3 regions of the Escherichia sp. TC-EC600-tetX4 genome follow, and region 1 is predicted to be linked to each of the others. Evidence: predicted binding sites of a transcription regulator. Region 1 holds the regulator's gene; each other region holds the start of a gene.
The links. The regulator CRP, encoded in region 1, controls carbon source genes, mostly activating them, when cyclic AMP is high. The targets are predictions, from matches to a motif close to ATGTGANNNNNNTCACAT.

Region 1 (7,709 bases):
AACGCGCCGCTTCTCCGGTGGGGAAAAAGCCCGCCTGGTGCTGGCATTAATTGTCTGGCAGCGGCCGAATCTGCTGCTGCTCGACGAACCGACTAACCACCTTGACCTCGACATGCGTCAGGCACTCACCGAAGCATTAATCGAGTTTGAAGGCGCGCTGGTTGTCGTTTCGCACGACCGTCATTTGCTGCGTTCCACCACTGACGATCTCTACCTGGTTCACGATCGTAAAGTCGAACCGTTCGACGGCGATCTGGAAGATTATCAACAGTGGTTGAGCGACGTACAAAAGCAGGAAAACCAGACCGACGAAGCGCCAAAAGAGAATGCGAACAGCGCCCAGGCACGTAAAGATCAGAAGCGTCGGGAAGCTGAGCTGCGTGCGCAAACCCAGCCACTGCGTAAAGAGATTGCCCGTCTGGAAAAAGAGATGGAGAAGCTGAACGCGCAACTGGCGCAGGCGGAAGAGAAACTCGGCGACAGCGAACTGTATGACCAGAGCCGTAAAGCGGAGTTGACCGCCTGCCTGCAACAGCAAGCCAGCGCCAAATCCGGCCTGGAAGAGTGCGAAATGGCATGGCTGGAAGCCCAGGAGCAGCTTGAGCAGATGCTGCTGGAAGGCCAAAGCAACTGATGGCGCAGATAACGACGACCGATGCCAATGAATTCAGCAGCAGTGCTGAATTCATCCCCATGCGCGGCTTTAGCAATTGTCATCTGCAAACCATGCTGCCGCGTCTGTTTCGTCGTCAGGTGAAATTCACCCCGTACTGGCAGCGGCTGGAGTTGCCCGACGGCGATTTTGTCGATCTTGCGTGGAGTGAAAACCCTGCACAGGCGCAACATAAACCTCGTCTGGTGGTGTTTCACGGGCTGGAAGGCAGTCTCAACAGCCCTTACGCCCACGGTCTGGTTGAGGCGGCGCAAAAGCGCGGCTGGCTGGGCGTGGTGATGCATTTTCGCGGATGCAGCGGTGAACCAAACCGTATGCACCGCATTTACCATTCGGGCGAAACCGAAGACGCCAGTTGGTTTTTACGCTGGCTGCAACGCGAATTTGGTCATGCGCCAACGGCTGCCGTCGGCTATTCGCTCGGCGGTAATATGCTGGCCTGTTTGCTGGCAAAGGAAGGCAATGATCTCCCGGTTGATGCGGCGGTGATTGTCTCTGCGCCGTTTATGCTGGAAGCCTGTAGCTATCATATGGAAAAGGGCTTTTCCCGCGTTTATCAGCGTTACTTGCTGAACCTGTTAAAAGCCAATGCCGCGCGCAAGCTGGCAGCCTACCCCGGAACGCTGCCGATTAATCTCGCGCAGTTAAAATCGGTACGTCGCATCCGTGAATTTGACGATCTCATCACCGCCAGAATTCACGGCTACGCCGACGCTATCGACTATTATCGTCAGTGTAGCGCCATGCCGATGCTGAACCGGATCGCCAAACCGACGCTGATTATTCACGCCAAAGACGATCCGTTTATGGATCATCAGGTGATCCCGAAACCGGAAAGTCTCCCCCCGCAGGTGGAGTATCAACTGACTGAACATGGCGGTCATGTTGGCTTTATTGGCGGTACATTACTTCATCCGCAAATGTGGCTGGAGTCACGCATTCCTGACTGGTTAACAACGTATCTGGAGGCGAAATCATGTTGATTCCGTGGCAAGACCTCTCCCCCGAAACGCTGGAAAATTTAATTGAAAGCTTTGTGTTACGTGAAGGCACCGATTATGGTGAACATGAGCGTACACTTGAACAGAAAGTCGCCGACGTCAAACGCCAGCTACAGTGCGGAGAAGCGGTGCTGGTATGGTCGGAGCTGCACGAAACGGTCAATATTATGCCGCGCAGTCAGTTTCGCGAATAACCTGCAACCGTCGGCGGACGAGATAATAATGATAGCTAAGTCATGGAGTTACTATGTCTGCCAAACATCCGGTCATTGCGGTAACAGGATCCAGCGGCGCGGGGACCACCACCACCAGCCTCGCGTTTCGTAAAATATTCGCGCAGTTAAATCTGCATGCAGCTGAGGTGGAAGGCGACAGTTTTCACCGTTACACCCGCCCGGAAATGGACATGGCGATCCGCAAAGCGCGCGACGCCGGGCGGCATATCAGCTACTTCGGCCCCGAGGCTAACGACTTCGGCCTGCTGGAACAAACCTTCATTGAATACGGTCAGAGCGGCAAAGGGAAATCTCGCAAATATCTGCATACCTACGACGAAGCCGTACCGTGGAATCAGGTACCGGGGACATTCACCCCCTGGCAACCTTTACCGGAACCCACTGATGTACTGTTTTATGAAGGTTTACACGGCGGCGTAGTCACGCCACAGCATAACGTTGCGCAGCATGTGGACTTACTGGTCGGCGTGGTGCCTATCGTTAACCTTGAGTGGATTCAAAAACTGATCCGCGACACCAGCGAGCGCGGGCACTCACGAGAAGCAGTGATGGACTCAGTAGTGCGTTCAATGGAAGACTATATCAACTACATCACACCGCAGTTTTCCCGCACCCATCTTAACTTCCAGCGCGTTCCCACCGTCGACACTTCAAACCCGTTCGCGGCAAAAGGTATCCCGTCGCTCGATGAAAGCTTTGTGGTGATCCATTTTCGTAATCTGGAAGGGATCGATTTCCCCTGGCTGCTGGCGATGTTGCAAGGCTCATTCATTTCCCACATCAATACGTTAGTGGTACCGGGCGGCAAAATGGGTCTGGCAATGGAATTAATTATGCTGCCGCTGGTGCAACGATTGATGGAAGGAAAGAAAATCGAGTAACTCTGCTATTACGCCGGATAAAATACTATCCGGCTTCACAACGGGATAGTTAAGTCACGCGGCAACCACTTCATACGAGTGAGTAATATTCACCGCTTTTTCCAGCATCAACGCCACTGAACAATATTTCTCGGCAGAGAGATCAACCGCACGCGCAACCGCTGCGTCTTTCAGGTCGCGACCGGTGACGATAAAATGCAGATTAATGTGCGTAAACAGGCGTGGTGCCTCTTCGCGGCGTTCAGAGGTCAATTTTACTTCACAATCGACCACATCCTGACGCCCTTTTTGCAGGATCGAAACCACATCGATGGCACTGCAACCACCCGCCGCCATCAACACCATTTCCATCGGACTTGGTGCTTTATCGCCTGAGTTGCCGTCCATTAAAATCTGATGACCAGAGGCGGATTCGCCCAGAAAAGTTAACCCTTCGACCCACTTCACTCGCGCTTGCATTTTTGCTACTCCACTGCGTCAATTTTCCTGACAGAGTACGCGTACTAACCAAATCGCGCAACGGAAGGCGACCTGGGTCATGCTGAAGCGAGACACCAGGAGACACAAAGCGAAAGCTATGCTAAAACAGTCAGGATGCTACAGTAATACATTGATGTACTGCATGTATGCAAAGGACGTCACATTACCGTGCAGTACAGTTGATAGCCCCTTCCCAGGTAGCGGGAAGCATATTTCGGCAATCCAGAGACAGCGGCGTTATCTGGCTCTGGAGAAAGCTTATAACAGAGGATAACCGCGCATGGTGCTTGGCAAACCGCAAACAGACCCGACTCTCGAATGGTTCTTGTCTCATTGCCACATTCATAAGTACCCATCCAAGAGCACGCTTATTCACCAGGGTGAAAAAGCGGAAACGCTGTACTACATCGTTAAAGGCTCTGTGGCAGTGCTGATCAAAGACGAAGAGGGTAAAGAAATGATCCTCTCCTATCTGAATCAGGGTGATTTTATTGGCGAACTGGGCCTGTTTGAAGAGGGCCAGGAACGTAGCGCATGGGTACGTGCGAAAACCGCCTGTGAAGTGGCTGAAATTTCGTACAAAAAATTTCGCCAATTGATTCAGGTAAACCCGGACATTCTGATGCGTTTGTCTGCACAGATGGCGCGTCGTCTGCAAGTCACTTCAGAGAAAGTGGGCAACCTGGCGTTCCTCGACGTGACGGGCCGCATTGCACAGACTCTGCTGAATCTGGCAAAACAACCAGACGCTATGACTCACCCGGACGGTATGCAAATCAAAATTACCCGTCAGGAAATTGGTCAGATTGTCGGCTGTTCTCGTGAAACCGTGGGACGCATTCTGAAGATGCTGGAAGATCAGAACCTGATCTCCGCACACGGTAAAACCATCGTCGTTTACGGCACTCGTTAATCCCGTCGGAGTGGCGCGTTACCTGGTAGCGCGCCATTTTGTTTCCCCCGATGTGGCGCAGACTGATTTATCACCCCGATATCAACTATGCACTTCGACAAACGCTGGTGCTATGTTTGCCCGTGGCCGTTGGGTTAATGCTTGGCGAATTACGATTCGGTCTGCTCTTCTCCCTCGTTCCTGCCTGTTGCAATATTGCGGGCCTTGATACGCCTCATAAACGTTTTTTCAAACGCTTAATCATTGGTGCGTCGCTGTTTGCCACCTGTAGCTTGCTGACACAGCTACTACTGGCAAAAGATGTTCCCCTGCCCTTTTTGCTGACCGGATTAACGCTGGTACTTGGCGTCACTGCTGAGCTGGGGCCATTGCACGCAAAATTGCTTCCTGCATCGCTGCTCGCCGCCATTTTTACCCTCAGTTTGGCGGGATACATGCCGGTCTGGGAACCGTTGCTCATCTATGCGTTGGGCACTCTCTGGTACGGATTGTTTAACTGGTTTTGGTTCTGGATCTGGCGCGAACAACCGCTGCGCGAGTCACTAAGTCTGCTGTACCGTGAACTGGCAGATTATTGTGAAGCCAAATACAGCCTGCTTACCCAGCACACCGACCCTGAAAAAGCGCTGCCGCCGCTGCTGGTGCGCCAGCAAAAAGCGGTCGATCTAATTACCCAGTGCTATCAGCAAATGCATATGCTTTCCGCGCAAAATAATACTGACTACAAGCGGATGCTGCGTATTTTCCAGGAGGCGCTGGATTTACAGGAACATATTTCGGTCAGTTTGCATCAGCCGGAAGAGGTGCAAAAGCTGGTCGAGCGTAGCCATGCGGAAGAAGTTATCCGCTGGAATGCGCAAACCGTCGCCGCTCGCCTGCGCGTGCTGGCTGATGACATTCTTTACCATCGCCTGCCAACGCGTTTTACGATGGAAAAGCAAATTGGCGCACTGGAAAAAATCGCCCGCCAGCATCCGGATAATCCGGTTGGGCAATTCTGCTACTGGCATTTCAGCCGCATCGCCCGCGTGCTGCGCACCCAAAAACCGCTCTATGCCCGTGACTTACTGGCCGATAAACAGCGGCGAATGCCATTACTTCCGGCGCTGAAAAGTTATCTGTCACTAAAGTCTCCGGCGCTACGCAATGCCGGACGACTCAGTGTGATGTTAAGCGTTGCCAGCCTGATGGGCACCGCGCTGCATCTGCCGAAGTCGTACTGGATCCTGATGACGGTATTGCTGGTGACACAAAATGGCTATGGCGCAACCCGTCTGAGGATTGTGAATCGCTCCGTGGGAACCGTGGTCGGGTTAATCATTGCGGGCGTGGCGCTGCACTTTAAAATTCCCGAAGGTTACACCCTGACGTTGATGCTGATTACCACCCTCGCCAGCTACCTGATATTGCGCAAAAACTACGGCTGGGCGACGGTCGGTTTTACTATTACCGCAGTGTATACCCTGCAACTATTGTGGTTGAACGGCGAGCAATACATCCTTCCGCGTCTTATCGATACCATTATTGGTTGTTTAATTGCTTTCGGCGGTACTGTCTGGCTGTGGCCGCAGTGGCAGAGCGGGTTATTGCGTAAAAACGCCCATGATGCTTTAGAAGCCTATCAGGAAGCGATTCGCTTGATTCTTAGCGAGGATCCGCAACCTACGCCACTGGCCTGGCAGCGAATGCGGGTAAATCAGGCACATAACACTCTGTATAACTCATTGAATCAGGCGATGCAGGAACCGGCGTTTAACAGCCATTATCTGGCAGATATGAAACTGTGGGTAACGCACAGCCAGTTTATTGTTGAGCATATTAATGCCATGACCACGCTGGCGCGGGAACACCGGGCATTGCCACCTGAACTGGCACAAGAGTATTTACAGTCTTGTGAAATCGCCATTCAGCGTTGTCAGCAGCGACTGGAGTATGACGAACCGGGTAGTTCTGGCGATGCCAATATCATGGATGCGCCGGAGATGCAGCCGCACGAAGGCGCGGCAGGTACGCTGGAGCAGCATTTACAGCGGGTTATTGGTCATCTGAACACCATGCACACCATTTCGTCGATGGCATGGCGTCAGCGACCGCATCACGGGATTTGGCTGAGTCGCAAGTTGCGGGATTCGAAGGCGTAATGCAGGCTAAACCATCGGATAAGGCATTCACGCCGCATCCGACATCTTTTGCCTGATGCTTCGTATTTACGCCCCAACCACCTTCGCCACCGCGTGGGCGAAACGTTGCATCCCTTCATCGATATCCGCATCTTCCACCACCAGCGACGGTGCAAAACGCATCACATCCGGTCCGGCATTCAGCACCATTACGCCAGCCTCTGCGCCCGCATACAGGAAATCACGCGCCCGACCTTTGTACTGTGGTTTCAGCTCTGCGCCAATCAACAGCCCCATACCGCGAATATCGCTAAATACATCGTACTGCTGATCGATCTTCTGCAGATGGTCAACAAAACGCTGGCGTTTCGCCTGAATGCCTTCCAGCACTTCAGGGGTATTGATGATATCAAACGCCGCCCCCGCTACTGCACAGGCCAGAGGATTACCGCCGTAGGTGGAACCGTGAGAACCAGGATGAAACGCAGAAGCAATTTCCGCCGTGGTCAGCATGGCGCTAATCGGGAAGCCGCCGCCTAACGCTTTCGCAGAGGTCAGAATATCCGGCGTAACGCCGTAGTGCATGTAAGCAAACAAATCGCCGGTCCGCCCCATCCCGCACTGCACTTCATCAAACACCAATAATGCCTGATGTTGATCGCACAGCTCGCGCAAGCCCTGCAAAAACTCTGGCGTCGCTGCCGTCACACCGCCCTCGCCCTGGATCGGCTCAACCACCACCGCACAGGTGTGATCATCCATCACCGCTTTCACTGCATGGAGATCGTTAAAGGGAACGTGGATGATGTCTGCCGGTTTCGGCCCAAAGCCGTCGGAATATTTTGGCTGCCCACCCACCGAAACGGTAAACAGCGAGCGACCATGAAAAGCGTTATGGAAGGCAATAATTTTGGTTTTGAACGGGCTATGACGCACACAGGCGTAATGGCGTGCCAGTTTAAAGGCGGTTTCGTTAGCTTCCGTGCCGGAGTTCATAAACACCACGCGTTCGGCAAACGTTGCCTCAATCAGTTTACGCCCAAGACGCAGCGCCGGTTCATTGGTGAAAACGTTACTGATATGCCACAGAGTTTCGCCCTGGGTTTTTAACGCGTTCACCAGCGCAGGATGGCAATGGCCCAACGCCGTAACTGCAATGCCACCCGCGAAATCGACATACTCCTTGCCTTGCTGATCCCAGATTCGGCTGCCCTGACCTTTTACCGGAATAAACTCTGCCGGAGCATAAATCGGCAGGATCACTTCATCGAAAGTCGCGCGTGTAATTGCTGTTTGTTCAATTGCCATCTCATGATCACCCTGTTACGCATAAACAAATGTGAAATTATAACCACAAAATATGCATAAAAAATCACTAAATGGCAATCAGAAATCAGCGATGCAG
Region 2 (7,709 bases), 450 kb from region 1:
CCGCGAATTTCACCACCTTTGCTCAGCCACTGTTCCAGCGCGCTACGCTCAAAGGAGATATGAACCACTTCCATATCATGCAGTTTTAACGGTTTTTGCAGCAGTAGAGTCAGAGTGGAAGCAGTAACGTTAACAGGAAGTTGATACTGCTGACGACGGCTGAAAATGCCGCCCAGACGAATTACCGTTAAGGCTGTTTTATCGCTTTGTTGCTGCTGGAGTTGCAGGTGACGTTGCACAATCGCGCCAAGGCGAGTCAACATCCCTTGCTGTTGCCAGGCGTGACCGGTCATCAATACATCAATTTGTTGTTGTATCAAATTCAGGCTTTGCGCGTCATACCACAGGCAATCTTTCAGCAAAATGAGATCTACCGGGGCAACAGCACTGCGACCGCTAAAAAAGGCGCTGGCCTGCAATAATCGGATCGCTTTTTTCCAGCGACGATCCGAGACATAAGGCGCATCCGGTAATTTATCCAGTTGCTGGCGCAGCATAAAAATCAGCTCAAATACATGATCGGGCAGCGTAATTTCACCAATCTCTTTCTGCCAGCGTTCATATTCTTCATCTGTGACCTGCAAGGCATCAGGAACCGGATTGTCGTTTTCATCCTGTTGACTGGTCAGCATGGAGCGGAAATTCGCTTTATCCTGCACTTTATCTAACCACAGACGAATCAGCATGCGGTCATATAACGCTTCCAGACTGCTGTCTGCTTCCGGCAGCTCGTTGGAGGCCGCCACCAGCAGACGCATCGGGATTTTTTCTACGTGTGCACCGTTGCGGAACTGGCGCTCGTTAATGGCGGTGAGCAAGGTATTAAGAATTGCCGGGCCCGCTTTCCAGATCTCATCCAGAAAGACAATTTCTGCTTCCGGCAGGTAACCGCTGGTTAAACGTTCATAGCGCCCTTCATCTTTTAGCGCCTGAATAGAAAGGGGACCAAAAACTTCTTCCGGCGTGGAGAAGCGGGTCATCAGATATTCAAACGCGCGGGCATTCTGAAAGGCGAATTTTAAGCGCCGGGCGATCAAACTTTTGGCAATACCTGGCGGGCCAAGGAGGAACACACTTTCACCACTTAATGCCGCTAATAAACACAAGCGGATGGCGTGGCTACGTTCATAAAGCCCCTTTTCCAACGAACTGCTCAGGCGGGAAATTCTTTCCGCTAATAAATGAGGGTGAGCCATAATGAAGTGGCGTCCTTTCGTCAAAAGTTCTGCGTAAATTGCGAGTATAGACGTTTCTTGCTGGTGGCTAAAATAGTCTCAAAGGGGGGGTATTTTTCTTTGAGCCAGGTTAATGTGGCCGCATTTAGGAGTACGATTTTGCCGTTAATCGTGCATACTGTGCGCTTTTTTGTGGGCCAAGGGACTAAGCACACATTTCATATTTCAACGAAAGACTAGTCTATGAGCACTGATAATAAGCAATCATTGCCCGCGATTACCCTCGCGGCGATTGGAGTTGTCTACGGCGATATTGGTACCAGCCCGTTATATACACTTCGTGAATGTTTGTCCGGCCAGTTTGGTTTTGGCGTTGAACGCGATGCCGTGTTTGGCTTTTTATCGCTGATCTTCTGGCTGCTAATCTTTGTGGTTTCCATTAAATATCTCACCTTCGTGATGCGGGCAGATAACGCCGGTGAGGGGGGGATCCTGACGTTGATGTCGCTTGCCGGGCGTAATACGTCGGCGCGAACCACATCAATGCTGGTGATTATGGGGCTAATCGGCGGCAGCTTTTTCTATGGTGAAGTCGTCATAACACCCGCTATTTCGGTGATGTCAGCCATTGAAGGTCTGGAAATCGTCGCCCCGCAGCTGGATACCTGGATAGTTCCCCTCTCAATTATCGTTCTCACTTTATTATTTATGATTCAAAAACATGGCACGGCTATGGTCGGTAAGCTGTTTGCGCCGATCATGCTGACCTGGTTTTTGATTCTGGCAGGACTGGGGTTACGTAGCATTATTGCTAACCCGGAAGTGCTGCATGCGCTGAATCCAATGTGGGCGGTGCATTTCTTCCTTGAATACAAAACGGTTTCTTTTATTGCATTAGGGGCAGTGGTGTTGTCGATTACGGGGGTCGAGGCGCTGTATGCTGATATGGGGCACTTTGGTAAGTTCCCTATTCGCCTGGCGTGGTTCACCGTCGTATTACCTTCCTTGACCCTTAATTACTTCGGTCAGGGAGCGCTGTTGTTAAAGAACCCGGAAGCGATTAAGAACCCGTTCTTCCTGTTGGCACCGGACTGGGCGCTGATCCCGCTGCTGATCATCGCCGCACTGGCGACGGTAATTGCCTCGCAGGCGGTTATCTCTGGCGTCTTCTCATTGACGCGTCAGGCGGTACGTCTGGGATATTTGTCGCCGATGCGCATTATTCACACCTCCGAAATGGAGTCAGGGCAAATCTATATTCCGTTTGTGAACTGGATGCTCTATGTCGCGGTCGTGATTGTGATTGTCAGCTTTGAGCACTCCAGCAACCTGGCGGCGGCGTACGGGATTGCGGTGACCGGAACCATGGTGCTGACGTCTATTCTCTCGACTACCGTGGCACGTCAGAACTGGCACTGGAATAAGTATTTTGTTGCGCTGATCCTGATTGCTTTCCTTTGTGTCGATATTCCATTGTTCACCGCTAACCTCGATAAACTGCTCTCCGGCGGCTGGTTGCCATTGAGCCTCGGTACTGTGATGTTTATCGTGATGACCACCTGGAAGAGCGAGCGTTTCCGCTTGCTGCGGCGGATGCATGAACATGGTAACTCTCTGGAAGCGATGATTGCTTCGCTGGAGAAATCACCGCCTGTTCGCGTGCCCGGGACCGCGGTGTATATGTCGCGTGCAATCAACGTCATTCCCTTTGCGCTGATGCATAACCTTAAACATAACAAGGTATTGTATGAGCGGGTGATTCTGTTAACTCTGCGCACCGAAGACGCTCCATATGTCCATAACGTCCGTCGGGTACAGATTGAACAACTGTCGCCCACTTTCTGGCGCGTGGTGGCAAGTTATGGTTGGCGAGAAACGCCAAACGTAGAAGAAGTTTTCCACCGCTGCGGTCTGGAAGGATTAAGTTGCCGGATGATGGAAACCTCCTTCTTTATGTCGCATGAGTCGTTGATCCTCGGCAAACGCCCGTGGTATTTGCGTCTGCGCGGCAAGCTGTACTTGCTGCTGCAACGTAATGCGCTGCGTGCACCAGATCAATTTGAAATCCCGCCAAACAGGGTTATCGAACTGGGTACTCAGGTCGAAATCTAACGCCAGACGCCTCCTTTCTTCATAAGGGGGCGTTTTTGTTTTCATGGTTAATCACCATGTAAAACGTTTCGAGGTTGATCACATTTCCGTAACGTCACGATGGTTTTCCCAACTCAGTCAGGATTAAACTGTGGGTCAGCGAAACGTTTCGCTGATGGAGAAAAAAATGAAAAAAGGCACCGTTCTTAATTCTGATATTTCATCGGTGATCTCCCGTCTGGGACATACCGATACGCTGGTGGTGTGTGATGCTGGTTTACCCATCCCCAAAAGTACAACGCGTATCGATATGGCATTAACCCAGGGTGTACCTTCTTTTATGCAGGTGCTGGGCGTCGTCACAAATGAAATGCAGGTCGAGGCGGCCATTATCGCGGAAGAGATCAAACACCATAATCCGCAACTCCACGAAACGTTGCTCACTCACCTTGAGCAGCTGCAAAAACACCAGGGAAATACCATTGAAATTCGTTACACCACGCATGAACAATTCAAACAACAAACCGCAGAAAGTCAGGCGGTAATTCGCAGCGGAGAATGTTCTCCGTATGCGAATATCATTCTCTGTGCTGGCGTGACGTTCTGAGGCCGTCATGGAAGCATTACTTCAGCTTAAAGGCATCGATAAAGCCTTCCCGGGCGTAAAAGCCCTCTCGGGCGCAGCGTTAAATGTCTATCCGGGCCGCGTGATGGCGCTGGTGGGCGAAAACGGCGCGGGTAAATCCACCATGATGAAAGTGCTTACTGGCATCTATACTCGCGATGCCGGTACGCTTTTATGGCTGGGGAAAGAAACGACATTTACCGGGCCAAAATCTTCCCAGGAAGCCGGGATTGGGATTATCCATCAGGAACTGAACCTGATCCCGCAGTTGACCATTGCCGAAAACATTTTCCTCGGTCGTGAGTTTGTTAATCGCTTTGGCAAAATTGACTGGAAAACCATGTATGCCGAAGCGGATAAATTGCTGGCTAAACTTAACCTGCGCTTTAAAAGCGACAAGCTGGTGGGCGATCTTTCCATCGGTGACCAGCAAATGGTTGAAATCGCCAAAGTGCTGAGCTTTGAGTCGAAAGTCATCATTATGGATGAACCGACCGATGCGCTGACCGATACCGAAACCGAATCCCTGTTCCGCGTCATCCGCGAGCTGAAATCGCAAGGCCGCGGTATTGTCTATATCTCCCACCGCATGAAAGAAATCTTCGAGATTTGCGATGACGTTACCGTTTTTCGTGATGGGCAATTTATTGCTGAGCGCGAAGTGGCATCACTGACCGAAGATTCGCTGATTGAGATGATGGTGGGTCGCAAGCTGGAAGATCAATATCCGCACCTGGACAAAGCGCCGGGAGATATCCGCCTGAAAGTCGATAATCTCTGCGGACCTGGCGTTAACGATGTCTCTTTTACTTTACGCAAAGGCGAAATTCTTGGCGTCTCTGGTTTGATGGGCGCAGGTCGTACCGAACTGATGAAAGTGCTCTACGGCGCACTACCGCGCACCAGCGGTTACGTCACCCTGGATGGGCATGAAGTCGTTACCCGTTCACCGCAGGATGGCCTGGCAAACGGCATTGTGTATATCTCCGAAGACCGTAAACGTGACGGTTTAGTGTTGGGCATGTCAGTAAAAGAGAACATGTCGCTGACAGCGCTGCGCTACTTCAGCCGCGCTGGCGGCAGTTTGAAGCATGCCGATGAACAGCAGGCTGTGAGTGATTTCATTCGTCTGTTTAATGTGAAAACTCCGTCGATGGAACAGGCAATTGGTCTGCTTTCCGGTGGCAATCAGCAAAAAGTGGCGATTGCCCGCGGTCTGATGACACGCCCCAAAGTGTTGATCCTTGATGAACCTACCCGTGGCGTAGATGTCGGCGCGAAAAAAGAGATCTATCAACTGATTAACCAGTTCAAAGCCGATGGCTTGAGCATCATTCTGGTGTCATCGGAGATGCCAGAAGTATTAGGCATGAGCGATCGCATCATCGTCATGCATGAAGGGCATCTCAGCGGGGAATTTACTCGTGAGCAGGCCACCCAGGAAGTGTTAATGGCTGCCGCTGTGGGCAAGCTTAATCGCGTGAATCAGGAGTAAAAAAATGACAACCCAGACTGTCTCTGGTCGCCGTTATTTCACGAAAGCGTGGCTGATGGAGCAGAAATCGCTTATCGCTCTGCTGGTGCTGATCGCGATTGTCTCGACGTTAAGCCCGAACTTTTTCACCATCAATAACTTATTCAATATTCTCCAGCAAACCTCAGTGAACGCCATTATGGCGGTCGGGATGACGCTGGTGATCCTGACGTCGGGCATCGACTTATCGGTAGGTTCTCTGTTGGCGCTGACCGGCGCAGTTGCTGCATCTATCGTCGGCATTGAAGTCAATGCGCTGGTGGCTGTCGCTGCTGCTCTCGCGTTAGGTGCCGCAATTGGTGCGGTAACCGGGGTGATTGTAGCGAAAGGTCGCGTCCAGGCGTTTATCGCTACGCTGGTTATGATGCTTTTACTGCGCGGCGTGACCATGGTTTATACCAACGGTAGCCCAGTGAATACCGGCTTTACTGAGAACGCCGATCTGTTTGGCTGGTTTGGTATTGGTCGTCCGCTGGGCGTACCGACGCCAGTCTGGATCATGGGGATTGTCTTCCTCGCGGCCTGGTACATGCTGCATCACACGCGTCTGGGGCGTTACATCTACGCGCTGGGCGGCAACGAAGCGGCAACGCGTCTTTCTGGTATCAACGTCAATAAAATCAAAATCATCGTCTATTCTCTTTGTGGTCTGCTGGCATCGCTGGCCGGGATCATTGAAGTGGCGCGTCTCTCCTCCGCACAACCCACGGCGGGGACTGGCTATGAGCTGGATGCTATTGCTGCGGTGGTTCTGGGCGGTACGAGTCTGGCGGGCGGAAAAGGTCGCATTGTTGGGACGTTGATCGGCGCATTAATTCTTGGCTTCCTTAATAATGGATTGAATTTGTTAGGTGTTTCCTCCTATTACCAGATGATCGTCAAAGCGGTGGTGATTTTGCTGGCGGTGCTGGTAGACAACAAAAAGCAGTAATAACGACTACAGGACATCTTGAATATGAACATGAAAAAACTGGCTACCCTGGTTTCCGCTGTTGCGCTAAGCGCCACCGTCAGTGCGAATGCGATGGCAAAAGACACCATCGCGCTGGTGGTCTCCACGCTTAACAACCCGTTCTTTGTATCGCTGAAAGATGGCGCGCAGAAAGAGGCGGATAAACTTGGCTATAACCTGGTGGTGCTGGACTCCCAGAACAACCCGGCGAAAGAGCTGGCGAACGTGCAGGACTTAACCGTTCGCGGCACAAAAATTCTGCTGATTAACCCGACCGACTCCGACGCAGTGGGTAATGCTGTGAAGATGGCTAACCAGGCGAACATCCCGGTTATCACTCTTGACCGCCAGGCAACGAAAGGTGAAGTGGTGAGCCACATTGCTTCTGATAACGTACTGGGCGGCAAAATCGCTGGTGATTACATCGCGAAGAAAGCGGGTGAAGGTGCCAAAGTTATCGAGCTGCAAGGCATTGCTGGTACATCCGCAGCCCGTGAACGTGGCGAAGGCTTCCAGCAGGCCGTTGCTGCTCACAAGTTTAATGTTCTTGCCAGCCAGCCAGCAGATTTTGATCGCATTAAAGGTTTGAACGTAATGCAGAACCTGTTGACCGCTCATCCGGATGTTCAGGCTGTATTCGCGCAGAATGATGAAATGGCGCTGGGCGCGCTGCGCGCACTGCAAACTGCCGGTAAATCGGATGTGATGGTCGTCGGATTTGACGGTACACCGGATGGCGAAAAAGCGGTGAATGATGGCAAACTAGCAGCGACTATCGCTCAGCTACCCGATCAGATTGGCGCGAAAGGCGTCGAAACCGCAGATAAAGTGCTGAAAGGCGAGAAAGTTCAGGCTAAGTATCCGGTTGATCTGAAACTGGTTGTTAAGCAGTAGTTTTAATCAGGTTGTATGACCTGATGGTGACATAAATACGTCATCGACAGATGAACGTGTAATATAAAGAAAAGCAGGGCACGCGCCACCCTAACACGGTGGCGCATTTTATGGACATCCCGAATATGCAAAACGCAGGCAGCCTCGTTGTTCTTGGCAGCATTAATGCTGACCACATTCTTAATCTTCAATCTTTTCCTACTCCAGGCGAAACCGTAACCGGTAACCACTATCAGGTTGCATTTGGCGGCAAAGGCGCGAATCAGGCTGTGGCTGCTGGGCGTAGCGGTGCGAATATCGCGTTTATTGCCTGTACGGGTGATGACAGCATTGGTGAGAGCGTTCGCCAGCAGCTTGCCACTGATAACATTGATATTACTCCGGTCAGCGTGATCAAAGGCGAATCAACAGGTGTGGCGCTGATTTTTGTTAATGGCG
Region 3 (7,709 bases), 2.1 Mb from region 1:
GTTTACGCCGTTTTCCAGATCAGCCTGCAGAGAAGTGAACTGTGCCAGTTTGTCTTTCATCAGGTAGTCGATACCGTACAGCGCAACGCGACGGTAGTCACCGATGATACGGCCACGGCCATATGCATCTGGCAGACCGGTCAGAACACCAGATTTACGGCAACGCAGGATGTCCGGAGTGTAAACGTCGAACACGCCCTGGTTGTGAGTTTTACGGTATTCAGTGAAGATTTTTTTGATCATCGGATCCAGTTCGCGGTTGTACGCTTTGCAGGAACCTTCGATCATTTTGATACCACCGAACGGGATAAGAGCACGTTTCAGCGGAGCTTCAGTCTGCAGACCAACGATTTTCTCAAGCTGCTTGTTGATGTAGCCAGCGTCGTGAGAGGTGATGGTGGAAGCAACAGCGGTGTCAAAGTCAACTGGCGCGTGAGTGCGGTTTTCCAGTTTAACGCCTTCCATTACTTTGTCCCACAGGGTGGTGGTCGCTTCAGTAGCGCCAGCCAGGAAGGACTCGTCACCCTCGTACGGAGTGTAGTTTTTCTGAATGAAGTCACGGACGTTTACTTCATTCTGCCAGTCACCTTTGGTAAAACCTTCCCAGGCTGTGGCTAACTTTTCATTAAGCTCGGACATGTAACACCTACCTTCTTAAGTGGATTTTTTATTTACTGCGTACTTCGACAACCATTAATGGTGGTCGTTTTCACGCAGGTAAATGACCCAGTATGTCAACCCAACCAACAAACCACCACCGATAATGTTGCCGATCGTAACCGGAATCAGGTTATCAGTGATGAAATTCATCACGGTCAGGTGAGAAAAATTTTCCGGTGCAGAACCGACTGCGGTCCAAAATTCCGGGGATGCGAAGTCGCGGATTACAATACCCATCGGGATCATAAACATGTTTGCGATACTGTGCTCAAAACCGCTGGCAACAAACATCGCGACCGGCAGCACCATAATGAACGCTTTGTCCATCAGGCTGCGGCCAGAATAACTCATCCATACTGCCAGACATACCATCAGGTTTGCCAGGATACCAAGACAGACGGCCTCAATAAAAGTATGGTGCACTTTGTGGTCGGCGGTTTGTAGGACGTTTAGTCCCCATTGACCATTTGCGGTCATATACTCGCCGGAAAGCCACATTAAAAGTACAAACAGCAGTGCGCCGACCAGGTTGCCAAAATAGACATTTAGCCAGTTTTTCGCCAACTGACCCCAGGTGATGCGCCCACTCGCCTTAGCAACAACAATCAACACGGTGGAAGTAAAGAGATCGGCTCCGCAGACAACACAAAGAATCAGCCCCAGAGAGAAGCAAATGCCGCCAACCAGTTTTGCCATGCCGAAGGGCATTGTGCCTGTGCCAGTGGTTGCTGTGATATAGAAGACGAATGCGATTGAGATGAAAACACCGGCGGTAATCGCCAGATAGAAAGTCTTAAGCGGATGTTTCGTTGCTTTATAGACACCCGCCTCTTCGGCCACTTTGGCCATTGCAGCAGGAAGTAAAAGATCAAAAGGGTTGTCAGCTTTCACACTAACTCTCTCTTTATTAAGTCGGCGACGAGATACTAACAAAGCATTATAGATGAGAAATTGATATAGATCATATCTCGCCTGGCTTATAGGCCCGTAACTCGCATGGTTTTTATGCAAATACGGAGTAAATATTTGATTATCCAAATAAAAATAAATTTTAAAAATTAACAAATGAGTTGAATTTTTTCCGCATCCTCCGCTAAAACAGTTAATTAAAAGGGAGCATCAGGCGAATAAAGTAACAATATCGATCGTATTTATTAAATACAAATTACCGATATTTAACCTTATAATTACAATTATTTTATTAATGCAAATATATGTAAAGCGGGGCATTAAAAAAACGCCCCGTAATATAACTCAGACTAATCATTAAGCCTACATTGCGTAGGCTATTTGATTTTATTTTGCCCAGAATGCTGCTTTGGCGCGCTGCAGCTTTTCGTAGGCCTTCAACAACGACTGATGTGCAGCAAACGCGTGCAGATCGCTATCTACCGGTTGCAGGCCGTAAAACGCCGCTTCGCCGCTCATTGCCGCACTGGCGGCTTCTACGGCATCTGCGCCGTACATGCGAACAAACGCATTCAGATATTGCAGCGGCTGGCGATCTTCTTCCTGTGCCAGTAATAACAACGTTTGCAGGCAGCGATAATAGTTGGCGCGTTCCGGACTAAATACTGATGAGTTAAACTCCATCGTCCATTCGGTCCAGACCAGAGCCTGTTCCAGATCGCCACCAGCCAGCGCCAGCATGGCTTTTAATTCACCGATACGCAGGGTGTACCAACCGTTATCCGACCCGGTCGCCAGACCCAACAGCTCACGCACGCGGGTAAAGTCATCAAAACCTTCTTCATCCAGTTGCTCGATGAGGTTCAGGTAATCTTCTTTTTCCCACTCGCTGCCTGGTAGCGAAAGAATCGTTTCACGTAAATGGCTGCCCATACTGTTATTCGCGAGCCACAGATCTTCAGCCGGATAAATATCGGACATGCCAGGCACGATAATACGGCAAGCATAAACGCCCAGATGCTCGTAATCGGCAATATAAACTTCTTTATCTTCTTTGTTGAAGATAGCCATCAGTGTGGCGAACTCTTCTTCCGTGGTGCCGGAGAAATTCCAGTCCACAAACGGATAATCGGCATCCTGCTTGAACAGGTCCCAGGAGATTAAACCGCTGGAATCGATAAAGTGCGTTTCGAGGTTGGTATGTTCAGCGACTTCTTCATCATCGAAGGTTGGCGGAGTAAACACATCCAAATCTTTCAGGCCACGACCTTGCAGCAGCTCGGTCACGGTACGTTCCAGTGCTACGCCAAAATCAGGATGCGCACCGAAAGAGGCAAAGCAGGTACCGTTAGCAGGATTGAACAGTACCACGCAAATCACCGGATACTGGCCGCCAAGCGAACCGTCATAAGCGAAGATTGGGAAACCCTCCGCTTCCAGCGTTTCGATGGCTTCAACTACTGCTGGGTAACGCGCCAGCACGTCTGCCGGGATCTCTGGCAGGCTGATGCTTTCAGCAATAATGCGGTTTTTCACGTAGCGTTCGAAAACTTCAGACAATCCCTGAACGCGTGCTTCGTTGCGGGTATTACCTGCGGACATACCGTTGGAGACGTACAGGTTACCAATGAAATTCATCGGAATATAAACGGTCTGATTGTCGGACTGACGCGTAAACGGCAGGCCGCAAATACCACGATCTTCGTTACCGGATTGTAGGTCAATCAGCATGCTGCCGGTCAGTTCATTCTCCGGATCATAAAACGCGCGCAGACGGTCATCGAGCAGCCCTTCTGGCACATCGTCATTTTCGGTCAGTGGGAACCATTTTTCGTTGGGATAATGCACGAACGGACCGTTGGCGATGGTTTCGCCCAGCCAGAAGTCCGCAAAAAAGTAGTTGGTTGAGAGACGCTCGAAATATTCACCGAGTGCAGAAGCCAGCGCCGCTTTCTTGGTTGCGCCTTTACCGTTGGTAAAACACAGTGCGCACTCTTTGTCGCGAATATGTACAGACCAGACGTTAGGCACGGGATTCAGCCAGGAGGCCTCTTCAATCTGAAAGCCGAGGTCTGAAAGTTTTTGCTGGAAGCGAGCGATGGAATCTTCCAGAGCGGCATCTTTGCCGGGGATAAATGTTTGCGTCATGAAAATCACTTTAGTCGTACGGAAAGCGCGCAATAATACGGGTTTTATCTCAAAGGCGCTATCACCGCCGCCATGCCGATGAACTGTTGACTATGCTTTTAGCGGATAAACCACGTTAAGAGCATAAAAATGAAGGCGTTCGATCTCCACCGTATGGCATTTGATAAAGTGCCTTTTGATTTCCTTGGCGAAGTTGCACTACGTAGTCTTTATACCTTTGTACTGGTCTTTTTGTTCCTCAAAATGACCGGAAGACGCGGTGTGCGGCAGATGTCGCTGTTTGAAGTTTTAATCATTCTGACGCTGGGATCAGCGGCGGGAGATGTGGCGTTTTATGATGATGTGCCGATGGTCCCGGTACTTATCGTCTTTATTACTCTGGCGTTGTTATACCGCCTGGTAATGTGGTTGATGGCGCACAGTGAAAAACTGGAAGATCTTCTGGAAGGCAAGCCAGTTGTCATTATTGAAGATGGCGAGCTGGCCTGGTCGAAACTCAATAACTCCAACATGACGGAATTTGAGTTCTTTATGGAGCTACGATTGCGTGGCGTGGAGCAGCTGGGGCAGGTACGTCTGGCGATTCTCGAAACCAACGGGCAAATCAGTGTCTATTTCTTTGAAGATGACAAGGTGAAACCGGGTTTACTTATTTTACCCAGTGATTGTACGCAGCGTTACAAAGTGGTGCCGGAGTCGGCGGACTATGCCTGTATTCGTTGTAGTGAAATCATTCATATGAAAGCGGGGGAAAAACAATTATGTCCGCGCTGTGCAAATCCAGAATGGACGAAGGCAAGTCGGGCAAAACGGGTGACCTGACAGTAAAAACATCGGCTTTTTGCTAATAATCCGAGAGATTCTTTTGTGTGATGCAAGCCACATTTTTGCCCTCAACGGTTTTACTCATTGCGATGTGTGTCACTGAATGATAAAACCGATAGCCACAGGAATAATGTATTACCTGTGGTCGCAATCGATTGACCGCGGGTTAATAGCAACGCAACGTGGTGAGGGGAAATGGCTCAAATCTTCAATTTTAGTTCTGGTCCGGCAATGCTACCGGCAGAGGTGCTTAAACAGGCTCAACAGGAACTGCGCGACTGGAACGGTCTTGGTACGTCGGTGATGGAAGTGAGTCACCGTGGCAAAGAGTTCATTCAGGTTGCAGAGGAAGCCGAGAAGGATTTTCGCGATCTTCTTAATGTCCCCTCCAACTACAAGGTATTATTCTGCCATGGCGGTGGTCGCGGTCAGTTTGCTGCGGTACCGCTGAATATTCTCGGTGATAAAACCACCGCAGATTATGTTGATGCCGGTTACTGGGCGGCAAGTGCCATTAAAGAAGCGAAAAAATACTGCACGCCTAATGTCTTTGACGCCAAAGTGACTGTTGATGGTCTGCGCGCGGTTAAGCCAATGCGTGAATGGCAACTCTCTGATAATGCTGCTTATATGCATTATTGCCCGAATGAAACCATCGATGGTATCGCCATCGACGAAACGCCAGACTTCGGCGCAGATGTGGTGGTCGCCGCTGACTTCTCTTCAACCATTCTTTCCCGTCCGATTGACGTCAGCCGTTATGGTGTAATTTACGCTGGCGCGCAGAAAAATATCGGCCCGGCTGGCCTGACAATCGTCATCGTTCGTGAAGATTTGCTGGGCAAAGCGAATATCGCGTGTCCGTCGATTCTGGATTATTCCATCCTCAACGATAACGGCTCCATGTTTAACACGCCGCCGACATTTGCCTGGTATCTATCTGGTCTGGTCTTTAAATGGCTGAAAGCGAACGGCGGTGTAGCTGAAATGGATAAAATCAATCAGCAAAAAGCAGAACTGCTATATGGGGTGATTGATAACAGCGATTTCTACCGCAATGACGTGGCGAAAGCTAACCGTTCGCGGATGAACGTGCCGTTCCAGTTGGCGGACAGTGCGCTTGACAAATTGTTCCTTGAAGAGTCTTTTGCTGCTGGCCTTCATGCACTGAAAGGTCACCGTGTGGTCGGCGGAATGCGCGCTTCTATTTATAACGCCATGCCGCTGGAAGGCGTTAAAGCGCTGACAGACTTCATGGTTGAGTTCGAACGCCGTCACGGTTAATGCCGAAATTTTGCTTAATCCCCACAGCCAGCCTGTGGGGTTTTTATTTCTGTTGTAGAGAGTTGAGTTCATGGAATCCCTGACGTTACAACCCATCGCTCGTGTCGATGGCACTATTAATCTGCCCGGTTCCAAGAGCGTTTCTAACCGCGCTTTATTGCTGGCGGCATTAGCACACGGCAAAACAGTATTAACCAATCTGCTGGATAGCGATGACGTGCGCCATATGCTGAATGCATTAACAGCGTTAGGGGTAAGCTATACGCTTTCAGCCGATCGTACGCGTTGCGAAATTATCGGTAACGGCGGTCCATTACACGCAGAAGGTGCCCTGGAGTTGTTCCTCGGTAACGCCGGAACGGCAATGCGTCCGCTGGCGGCAGCTCTTTGTCTGGGTAGCAATGATATTGTGCTGACCGGTGAGCCGCGTATGAAAGAACGCCCGATTGGTCATCTGGTGGATGCGCTGCGCCTGGGCGGGGCGAAGATCACTTACCTGGAACAAGAAAATTATCCGCCGTTGCGTTTACAGGGCGGCTTTACTGGCGGCAACGTTGACGTTGATGGCTCCGTTTCCAGCCAATTCCTCACCGCACTGTTAATGACTGCGCCTCTTGCGCCGGAAGATACGGTGATTCGTATTAAAGGCGATCTGGTTTCTAAACCTTATATCGACATCACACTCAATCTGATGAAGACGTTTGGTGTTGAAATTGAAAATCAGCACTATCAACAATTTGTCGTAAAAGGCGGGCAGTCTTATCAGTCTCCGGGTACTTATTTGGTCGAAGGCGATGCATCTTCGGCTTCTTACTTTCTGGCAGCAGCAGCAATCAAAGGCGGCACTGTAAAAGTGACCGGTATTGGACGTAACAGTATGCAGGGTGATATTCGCTTTGCTGATGTGCTGGAAAAAATGGGCGCGACCATTTGCTGGGGCGATGATTATATTTCCTGCACGCGTGGTGAACTGAACGCTATTGATATGGATATGAACCATATTCCTGATGCGGCGATGACCATTGCCACGGCGGCGTTATTTGCAAAAGGCACCACCACGCTGCGCAATATCTATAACTGGCGTGTTAAAGAGACCGATCGCCTGTTTGCGATGGCAACAGAACTGCGTAAAGTCGGCGCGGAAGTGGAAGAGGGGCACGATTACATTCGTATCACTCCTCCGGAAAAACTGAACTTTGCCGAGATCGCGACATACAATGATCACCGGATGGCGATGTGTTTCTCGCTGGTGGCGTTGTCAGATACACCAGTGACGATTCTTGATCCCAAATGCACGGCCAAAACATTTCCGGATTATTTCGAGCAGCTGGCGCGGATTAGCCAGGCAGCCTGAATGAACAACGGGCAATAAATAGCCAAATCTTTCTTTATCAAAACGTCGGCACATTGTCGGCGTTTTTTTTCGGACCTTGTGAGTCATTTTGATTAATGGTAGCGTCGCTTGTCAATGTAAGTTGTTGATACATAATATTTATATATGATTAATCAACGGATGATTCACATGAAGAATACTAAATTACTGCTGGCGATTGCGACCTCTGCAGCATTACTGACAGGGTGTCAAAATACCCACGGTATTGATACCAATATGGCTATCAGCTCCGGTTTAAATGCCTATAAAGCAGCAACATTAAGCGATGCCGATGCAAAAGCGATTGCCAATCAGGGCTGTGCCGAAATGGACAGCGGCAATCAAGTCGCAAGTAAATCCAGCAAGTACGGTAAACGTCTGGCAAAAATCGCCAAAGCATTGGGTAACAATATTAATGGCACGCCGGTCAACTATAAGGTTTATATGACCAGCGACGTCAACGCATGGGCGATGGCGAACGGCTGTGTTCGTGTCTACAGTGGCCTGATGG

Region 2: the regulator CRP is predicted to act here: its motif matches at 3,354-3,371, upstream of rbsD (D-ribose pyranase).
Region 3: the regulator CRP is predicted to act here: its motif matches at 1,610-1,627, upstream of focA (formate transporter FocA).

The regions. Positions count from the first base shown of each region.
Region 1 is NZ_CP079924.1:393,455-401,163, reverse strand. It holds gene KXD89_RS01825 (ABC transporter ATP-binding protein) at 1-634, shown strand, start outside; gene KXD89_RS01820 (hydrolase) at 634-1,656, shown strand; gene KXD89_RS01815 (YheU family protein) at 1,650-1,868, shown strand; gene KXD89_RS01810 (phosphoribulokinase) at 1,922-2,791, shown strand; gene KXD89_RS01805 (OsmC family protein) at 2,846-3,250, opposite strand; gene crp (cAMP-activated global transcriptional regulator CRP) at 3,552-4,184, shown strand; gene KXD89_RS01795 (YccS/YhfK family putative transporter) at 4,235-6,325, shown strand; gene argD (bifunctional acetylornithine/succinyldiaminopimelate transaminase) at 6,392-7,612, opposite strand; gene pabA (aminodeoxychorismate synthase component 2) at 7,698-7,709, opposite strand, start outside.
Region 2 is NZ_CP079924.1:4,546,311-4,554,019, reverse strand. It holds gene ravA (ATPase RavA) at 1-1,196, opposite strand, end outside; gene kup (low affinity potassium transporter Kup) at 1,419-3,287, shown strand; gene rbsD (D-ribose pyranase) at 3,454-3,873, shown strand; gene rbsA (ribose ABC transporter ATP-binding protein RbsA) at 3,881-5,386, shown strand; gene rbsC (ribose ABC transporter permease) at 5,391-6,356, shown strand; gene rbsB (ribose ABC transporter substrate-binding protein RbsB) at 6,381-7,271, shown strand; gene rbsK (ribokinase) at 7,397-7,709, shown strand, end outside.
Region 3 is NZ_CP079924.1:2,918,459-2,926,167, reverse strand. It holds gene pflB (formate C-acetyltransferase) at 1-639, opposite strand, end outside; gene focA (formate transporter FocA) at 694-1,551, opposite strand; gene ycaO (30S ribosomal protein S12 methylthiotransferase accessory factor YcaO) at 1,957-3,717, opposite strand; gene KXD89_RS14255 (DUF421 domain-containing protein) at 3,847-4,539, shown strand; gene serC (3-phosphoserine/phosphohydroxythreonine transaminase) at 4,738-5,826, shown strand; gene aroA (3-phosphoshikimate 1-carboxyvinyltransferase) at 5,897-7,180, shown strand; gene ycaL (metallopeptidase YcaL) at 7,349-7,709, shown strand, end outside.